DNA from 2 places in the Limnohabitans sp. 103DPR2 genome. Region 2 is predicted to be linked to the other one. Evidence: predicted binding sites of a transcription regulator. Region 2 holds the regulator's gene; the other holds the start of a gene.

Region 1 (4,410 bases), 490 kb from region 2:
GGCCGTTTTGATGGTGCGCTGCAGTTTGGCGTGGTCGATTTGTTTGCCGTTGGGGCCGTCCATCAAGTGCTGTGGCAAGTTGACCGAACCCAAGTTGCACACCGCTGTTTCGGTGTCGCTGGTGTTCAAGGTGATCTCGGTGCACAAGTTAGAGGAGTGCACCACGCCAGCATGCTGCTGAGGTGAACGAATGTTGCAAGCATCTTTGAAAGTGATCCAAGGATGGCCTGTTTCGAACAGCATGGAGAGCATTTTGCGCCACAGGTCGTTGGCCTGGATGGTGCGGCTGGGCTTGATTTCGCCGGCGGCAGCTTTTTGCTCGTAAGCCACGTAGGCTTTTTCGAACTCAACGCCAAACTTGTCGTGCAAATCGGGGCAATCGGAAGGCGAGAACAAAGTCCAAGTGCCTTTTTCCATGACACGGCGCATGAACAAGTCGGGGATCCAGTTGGCGGTGTTCATGTCGTGCGTGCGGCGGCGGTCGTCGCCGGTGTTCTTGCGCAGTTCCAGGAACTCTTCAATGTCGAGGTGCCAAGTTTCGAGGTAAGTACAGACCGCACCTTTGCGCTTGCCGCCTTGGTTGACCGCCACAGCGGTGTCGTTGACCACTTTGAGGAAAGGCACCACGCCTTGTGATTCGCCATTGGTGCCCTTGATGTGGCTGCCCAAAGCACGAACGCGCGTCCAGTCGTTTCCCAAGCCGCCTGCAAATTTAGACAGCAAAGCGTTTTCTTTGATGGACTCGTAGATGCCGTCGAGGTCGTCAGGCACCGTGGTGAGGTAGCAGCTGGACAGCTGTGAGCGCAAACCTGCGCTGTTAAACAGTGTGGGGGTGCTGGACATGAAGTCGAATGAAGACAGGACTTCGTAGAACTCGATGGCGCGGGCTTCGCGGTCGGCTTCGTTCAGGGCCAGGCCCATGGCGACGCGCATGAAGAAAGACTGGGGCAACTCGATGCGTGTTTTGCGAACGTGCAAGAAGTAGCGGTCGTACAAAGTTTGCAGGCCGAGGTAATCGAACTGCAGATCGCGCTCGGCTTTCAGGGCTGTGGCCAGCTTGCGCAGGTCAAATTGCAGGAGTTTTTCGTCGAGCAAGCCGTTGTCGACACCCTTTTTGATGTAGCCAGGGAAGTAGTCCACATAGTGAGAAGCCATGTCCTTCAAGAGCACCTCTTGGCCCAAAACTTCTTTGGCAATGGTGTGCATTAAGAGACGGGCTGTGACGTAGGTGTAGTCAGGATCCTTTTCGATCAGGGTGCGAGACGCCAAGATGGACGCCTTGTAAACCTCTTCCATGGGCACGCCGTCGTAGAGGTTGCGCATGGTTTCGGCCACGATGGGATCGGGATGGACGTCTTGGCCCAAACCGTGGCAAGCATTGACGATGAGGCCTTGCAAATAGTTGACGTCGAGGGGCACGCGCTGGCCGCCGTCCAAAACGTGCAAGGTGGGGTGGGCACTGACCGCGGCTTTTTCTTCTTTGACTTGGGCGCGTTCTTGGGTGCGACGTTCACGGTAGAGCACATAGGCACGAGCGACTTCGTGGTTGCTGCTGCGCATCAGGCCCAGCTCAACTTGGTCTTGCACGTCTTCAATGTGGAAGGTGCCGCCACCAGGACGTGAGCGCATCAGGGCGCGCACCACGTTTTGGGTGAGGCCGTCCACCACTTCTCGCACGCTGGCAGAAGCCGCACCTTGCGTACCGTGAACCGCCAAAAAGGCTTTCATCAAGGCAACCGCAATTTTGTTCGGCTCGAAGGGCACCACAGCGCCATTGCGGCGAATGATTTGGTAGTTGGCCAAAGCATGGGGTGCCGCAGCCGATGCGGTGGATGCATCGTTGGCACCCAAGAAGCCTTGGGGGTTCGATGTCGGATTTAGCTCAATTTGCATAGCGTTCTCTGTGGTCAGTGTCGGTTCAAAATTCTGGTTGGCTGCAGCCTTGCGGGGGCTTGGTTGAGCAGTCAAACGGGGTCGTCAAAGTGGCTTGTTTTCTGGTATTTCACCGAACAGTGTCTTTGGCGTTGGGACACTATATCTGGGGTCTGGGGTGAATTCAAGCCACTAGGGGTAGTGTACAGGCTAGCTTGGGTGCCTACAAACTTCTTGACAAAGGAGAGCGCATTTGTCCAACAAAAAAAGAGCAAATTTGGGGCATCAAAACGATGCCTTGAAATGCGCATCAAATCAGTCTGTTTGAATGGCCAATGAGGGCTGGCGTGCTTTGGCTTGCATTTGCTTGCGCAAAGCCTTGCAAATTCAAGGATTTGAGAATTCCCCTGATTTCACAAGTGACAAGCATGCGCCTGCTTGGTGCAAAAAAAAGTGCCTCAAGGGCACTCCAAATATTTTTGGATATTCAAAAATATTTTCAAAATTCGGGAAAGTACTGAGGCGGCCACGCGACATTTTTTTGCAACAGTGCCCAATCAAATCCAGGTCCTGGATCTTTTTTGCGACCCGGCGCGATGTGTTCGTGACCGGCCAGATACGCGATGGGGTATTGTTGTTTCAAGGCTTGGCATAGCTGCGTCAAACTGTCGTATTGGGCGGCTTCAAAAGTTTCACCTTCCAGGCCCTCCAGTTCAATGCCAATGGAGTCGTCGTTGCAGTTGCCGCGGCCACGGTAATGTGAAGCGCCGGCATGCCATGCACGGTCGTCACAACTGACGAACTGCCAGACTTTGCCTTGCCGCTCAATGAAGAAATGCGCAGACACTTCCAGGCCGCGAATGCTTTGAAAGTAAGGGTGTGCGTCCCAATCCAGTTGGTTGGTGAACAACTGTTGCACAGCTTGTGTGCCGTACTCACCCGGTGGCAAGCTGATGGAGTGAACCACGATCAAATCGATCTTGGCTTGCGCTGGCCGCGCGCCATGGTTGGGTGACACACATTTCTCAGCCGCTTGGCACCAGCCGTTTTGCCATTGATCGAAGCGCATGGTGTGGGCGTCGTGAGGGATGAAGGGCTGTTTAGACCCGGGTGTCCGAGGCGGCTTGGCAATGCACCTGAGAGCAGTAAATGCCGCGCTGCCCTTGCACCATGTCAGCCGCGGGCATGTGCACACCGCATTGGGTGCATGCCTGCATGGGGCTGGGCTCTGAGGTGGGGGGAGTGGGGGCTGGATGGGTTTCGGCGGACTTGGACTTGCGCTCGTTCAAGGCATTCAAGCGGTTTCTGCGCCACAGCCAAACCGCAAACAAAATCGTCAGCAGGAACAGCAGAATTTTCAAAGGCTGCGCCCCAAAACGACTTCCAGCACAAAACGCGAGCCCGCATAAGCCAACAGCAGCAGCGCGGCGCCCGAGTAAAGTACGCGAACAGCACGTCGGCCGCGCCAGCCAAATTGATGTCTGCCCAGCAGCAAGGCGCCAAAGGTGAGCCAGGACAGGATGGAGAAGACAGTTTTATGGTCCCATTTCCAATGCGCGCCCGCTGCACCATAGAGCTGCTCGCCAAAAGCAAAGCCCGCAATGAGGGTGAGGGTGAGCAGAACAAAGCCCAGCATCACAAATCGGAACATGAGCCGCTCTAGCGTGAGCAAGGGCAAGCCACTTTGGTTTTCATTGCCTTGTCGGATTTCAATTTCGGCGCTGGTCATGAGTGCTGCATGAATGACGGCCGCGGCAAACATGCCATAGGAGGCAATGCCCAAAGCCCAGTGCAGGGGTAGCCAAATGGAGGCGGTGACTTGAAGTGCATGACCAGGAAACACCCAAGCCAGTGCCACAGCGGCGCTGCCCAAGGCCGCCATGGTCCAACGCGCTTTCAATTGCGGGAAGTATTGGGTTTCGACGGCGTAGGCTGTGAGAACCCACCAAACCGTGACGGACAAAGCGGGGGCAAAGCCAAAGCGCGGTGTTTCACCCAAGAGGCCAATGCCAATGGTGGCGCCATGCAAGAGCCAAGCGAGCCACAAATAGCGGCGTGCCAAGCTGGGGCCCATTCGATCTGCCGTGATGGCGGGAATGGCATAAGCGATGGCAGTTAAAAGCGTCAACCACATCGCCAAATCAGATGGACTGGCTAAAATCATGCTTCCTAGTTTAGCGTTTTGAGCCCTTGCAATCTGGCAATCGGCGCAAAACCTAGCGGTTTATGAGAAATTTTCCCTATGGCTTCCGCCCTCACCGACAAACTCTCGCAACTTGTTAAGCAAATCAGTGGTCAAGCGCGGATCACGGAGTCCAATGTCACGGACATGCTGCGCGAGGTTCGCATGGCCTTGCTGGAGGCTGATGTGGCCTTGCCGGTGGTGCGCGATTTCATTGCCCGTGTGAAAGAAAAAGCCTTGGGGCAAGAGGTGCTGGGCTCCTTAAAGCCTGGCCAAGCCTTGGTGGCCATCGTGAACCGCGAGTTGGCTGCCACCATGGGCGAAGGTGTGGCCGATATCAACTTGGCAGCGCAACC
Region 2 (4,410 bases):
GCAGTCTGGTGCGTCCACTCAGGCAAAGGCAATTGGGTCAACGGCCACAGCGTGCACTGCCACTGAGGGGGTGCTTTGCCTGCAGGGCAGTGGATCGCCGCGCTGGACAACCAAATGCGTGCATCAGCTTCGAGGCTGTCTTTGCCGTAGGCTTGCTCTAGATGCGCCAAAGTTGTTTCTAAAAGGGCTTCCGAGTTGGCCAGTGCTTGGGCTGCATGCATTTGCTGATGACTGCGAAGCTTCTCGACATTAACCGCTTGCAAACAGAGCCAGCCCCACAAACCTGTGAGGATCAGCAGCACGGTGCTGGCCCAAAGTGTGGCTAAGCCGCGCTGGTGCATGACGCTGTTGTTGGGCGCGTGCGCGCATGCACATTGCGCATGCGAACATGTCGTTGCCAAGTGGCGGGTACGGGCTCTTGGGTGGCCTGACTCCTTATTTCAAGAGAGAGCAAGTCGCCTTGACTGTTGCTGTCAGCGTCACATTCCCATTGAAAATTAAGCGCCAAAATTTGCAAACTCCGGTTGTCATTCAAGCTGGTCCACACCGCGGGTTGACAAGAGGTTTGTGTTTGCAAAATGGTGCCGTTCAATCGAAAGCCACTGCATTCGTTGTTGTCGCGCAGGGCGTTGTCGTTGCGATTCACAGTGAACAATATTTGATGAGGGCTGATCTGCAGATCTTTGGCTTCACCTTGAAATTGTGCGCGCCGAAGGTCGTGCACCAAGGTGTCCATCAAGGCGCGAAGTTCTTGCTGGGTTTGGCTGCGCTGCACAATGTGCCGATCGCTGCGCCATTGCAATGCAGCCCAGGTACTGGCGGCTGCAAGCAGGCTCAAACCCAAAGTCAGGCCTAAGAGCAGGTTCACCATGGCCAGCACCGCCCTGGATCTGAATTTTGGAGCTTGCTAGTGCGTTGCACAATGCCCTCTGCGTCCCAACGCAAACTGATGACAAGACACGGTTCATCACGCGCTTGCAAGCCAACGGCAGTTGCCTGCAATTCAAAACTTTGTGCGTTGGCGTTTTGCACCTTGAGTGTGTAGTGTCCTGCCGTTGACGTAGCGTTGGGCCAAGACAATTCCGACAAGGTGCTGGCGTATTGCGTGTGCAAACCGCGCCACTGCAATTGACGCAGGTGCAATTGTTCCAATGCGTTGTGGGCATCTTGCCGCCGAGTTTTGAGCCATTGCTGTTCAAGGCTTGGCAATGCAATCCCTAACAAGATGGCCAGCAGCGCGATGCTCAAGACGGATTCAATCAGCGTGAAGCCTTGAAGCTGAGGTTTGTTGCTTGGATGCATGTGTGAAGCATCTCTCAAACGGAAGACGCAAGGCTCACAAGTGCTTGCAGACAACGCGTGATGTGGGGCGATGCAATGGCGCAGCCAACTGTGCAAAGCACCATCCTGCCATGTCACAATTTTCGAATCAAAGAGGCCACAGTTTGCTAGACACGCTGTTTGTACTTTTCATTGTGGTTTTATTGTGTGGTGTGGCGGCTTCCGCCCTGCAGGGCTTGCAAACCAGCGCCCACCTTCAAACCGCTGCACAAGATTTGCACAGTGCCGTTCTAACAAGCAGAACCCAAGCCTTGCGTTTGGAAAAGCGCGTCACGCTGTGTGCAGCGGCCAAAAGTACAACGAGCAACTCGGCACTTGGCAGTGGTAGCACTTTGCTGCGCTGTCATGTGAGCAGCGATGGCCCTTTTGCCAACGTGTGGCGCCAAGGTTGGTTGATGTTTGAGGATGACAACAACAACGGCATTTGGGATGAAGGGGAGCTGCGCTTGGCGCAGCACGAAACTTTGCATCGCACTGTTTCAGCCAGTGGCAATGCCACGGTCAATCGTTTTATCTCGTTTGGTGCGAGTGGCCGCAGTTTGGCTTTGAATAGCGCATTTCAAGCGGGCACCTTAACGGTCTGTGAGCGGCAAACAAAGAACAGCACTGGCTGGCGCGTGGTGGTCAATGCGGTGGGTCGTCCGCGCCTGGAGAAATTGTTGATCGAGGATTGCCCGGGCTAATGAGCCCCTGCACTGGCGCGGCAAGAAGCTTACGAACCTGCCAGTCTTGGCGATGACTGTGTAGAAAATTAAAGTGAAATTACTTGCTAACTTCGTCTACCAACAATTTGAAATCGTCGATGTCTTCGAAACTGCGGTACACGCTGGCAAATCGAACGTAGGCCACTTTGTCGAGTTTCTTCAGCTCGCGCATCACCAACTCACCAATTTTGTTGGATGCAATTTCGCGTTGCGCTAAGTTCAGTAGCTTTTCTTCAATGCGCTCAATGGCCGAGTCGACTTGTTCGGTACTGACGGGACGTTTGCGCAAGGCCAAGTTCATGCTGGCGCGCAACTTCACGCGTTCGTACTCAATTCGGCGACCATCTTTTTTAACGATGGCCGGAAAAGTAACTTCCGGGCGCTCGTAGGTGGTGAAGCGTTTTTCGCACGCCGCGCATTGGCGGCGGCGGCGAATCAGGTCGCCATCTTCAGCCAGCCGCGTCTCCACCACTTGGGTGTCGTTGTGGCTGCAGAAGGGGCACTTCATTTGTAAACAGGGAAACGGGCGGTCAAGGCGTTGACCTTGGCGCGAACGGCTTCAATGTTGGCGGGATCGTTTGGATTGTCGAGCACATCGGCAATGAGGTGAGCCGTGATGCGCGCTTCTTCATCCTTGAAGCCACGCGTGGTCATGGCGGGTGTGCCAATGCGCACGCCGCTGGTGACCATGGGTTTCTCGGGGTCGTTGGGAATCGAGTTTTTGTTGATGGTCATGTGCGCTTGGCCCAGGGCGGCCTCGGCCACTTTGCCGGTAATGCCTTTGGAGCGCAGGTCGACCAACATCACGTGGCTTTGTGTGCCGCCGCTCACAATGCGCAAGCCGCGTTGGGTGAGAACTTCTGCCACGATTTGGGCATTCTTCACCACTTGTGCTTGATACGCCTTGAACTCAGGTGCCATGGCTTCTTTGAAAGCCACAGCCTTGGCTGCAATGACGTGCATGAGCGGGCCGCCTTGCAGGCCAGGGAAGATGGCGCTGTTGATGGCTTTTTCGTGCTCGGCCTTCATCAAGATGATGCCGCCGCGAGGGCCGCGCAAGCTCTTGTGGGTGGTGGATGTGACCACGTCGGCGTGGGGCACAGGGTTGGGGTACACACCGGCGGCAATGAGGCCTGCGTAGTGCGCCATGTCGACCAAGAAAATGGCACCTACATCTTTGGCCACTTTGGCAAAGCGAGCAAAGTCAATGTGCAGGCTGTAGGCCGAAGCGCCGGCAATGATCAGCTTGGGTTTGGTTTCGTGCGCCTTCTTTTCCATGGCGTCGTAGTCAATGGCTTCGTTGGCATCGAGGCCGTAGCTCACCACGTTGAACCACTTGCCGCTCATGTTGAGGGGCATGCCGTGCGTGAGGTGACCGCCTTCTGCCAAGCTCATGCCCATGATGGTGTCGCCAGGCTTCAAGAAAGCCAAGAACACCGCTTCGTTGGCGGAGGCGCCGCAATGGGGTTGCACGTTGGCAGCTTCTGCGCCAAAAATTTGTTTGATGCGGTCGATGGCCAATTGCTCGGCGATGTCGACATATTCGCAGCCGCCGTAATAGCGCTTGCCTGGGTAGCCTTCAGCGTATTTGTTGGTGAGCTGAGAGCCTTGCGCGGCCATGACGGCGGGCGAAGCATAGTTCTCGCTGGCGATCAGCTCGATGTGGTGCTCTTGGCGAGCGTTTTCGGCTTGAATGGCCGCAAAAATTTCGGGATCGGTTTGTTCAATCAGAATGTTTCTTGAATACATGGCAGGCCTTCAAATGATGGTTCCTTGCTGCGCTGGAAGAAAAGTTCCAACATGGCATGGGCTGCCCAGGCGAACGGCTGAAACCTTGTGCCACAACACCTGCGCAAGGTGCACGCTCCCCAGTGGTTTTAAGAGGGGCAAAGCCCTTTCGTATCCACGTCAGAGGCTGGGGGCATTGAATGCCAACACCAGGCTCCTATCGCCAGTTGCGTACCCCTAGAGTGTAGCCTAGGAGAGGGCCTGGGGAGGGGCTTATTTGGCCGCTTTTGGCCCGCTCGATTTGACGGGGGCTGGGGGCTTTGGAAGGGCGTCTTTGAGGCGGTTTTGCTCGGCCTGGACCCGCGCAATGTAGTCTGTTTCAAGTGAAATTGACTCTTCCCCAGCCTTGTAAAGGCGCAGGCCTTCAACCAAACTGCCCGACTGGTTGATGCATTCCTTCAAAATTTTGACGCCAATGCGCAAATTGGTTTTGGGGTCAAAAATGGCCATCGGTCCGCCATAGGGCTCGAACTGATCAGAGTGCGTGTCGGGCGACACTTGCATCAAACCTTTGGCGCCGGTGGGGCTGTTGGCAAAAGGGTTGTAATTGGACTCGACGCCAATCACCGCCAATATG

The links. The regulator NrdR, encoded in region 2, represses ribonucleotide reductase genes. The targets are predictions, from matches to a motif close to CACNANATNTNGTG.
Region 1: a site for NrdR is predicted at 2,031-2,044, ahead of L103DPR2_RS13555 (ribonucleoside-diphosphate reductase subunit alpha). Genes of this name have one in related genera too.

The regions. Positions count from the first base shown of each region.
Region 1 is NZ_CP011834.1:2,804,283-2,808,692, reverse strand. It holds gene L103DPR2_RS13555 (ribonucleoside-diphosphate reductase subunit alpha) at 1-1,893, opposite strand, end outside; gene ampD (1,6-anhydro-N-acetylmuramyl-L-alanine amidase AmpD) at 2,372-2,941, opposite strand; gene L103DPR2_RS13545 (PP0621 family protein) at 2,973-3,233, opposite strand; gene L103DPR2_RS13540 (cytochrome C assembly family protein) at 3,230-4,036, opposite strand; gene ffh (signal recognition particle protein) at 4,115-4,410, shown strand, end outside.
Region 2 is NZ_CP011834.1:2,315,469-2,319,878, reverse strand. It holds gene L103DPR2_RS11100 (hypothetical protein) at 1-341, opposite strand, end outside; gene L103DPR2_RS11095 (hypothetical protein) at 323-871, opposite strand; gene L103DPR2_RS11090 (type IV pilin protein) at 865-1,302, opposite strand; gene L103DPR2_RS11085 (GspH/FimT family pseudopilin) at 1,413-2,024, shown strand; gene nrdR (transcriptional regulator NrdR) at 2,104-2,553, opposite strand; gene glyA (serine hydroxymethyltransferase) at 2,550-3,794, opposite strand; ZMP/ZTP riboswitch at 3,851-4,014, opposite strand; gene L103DPR2_RS11070 (lytic transglycosylase domain-containing protein) at 4,047-4,410, opposite strand, start outside.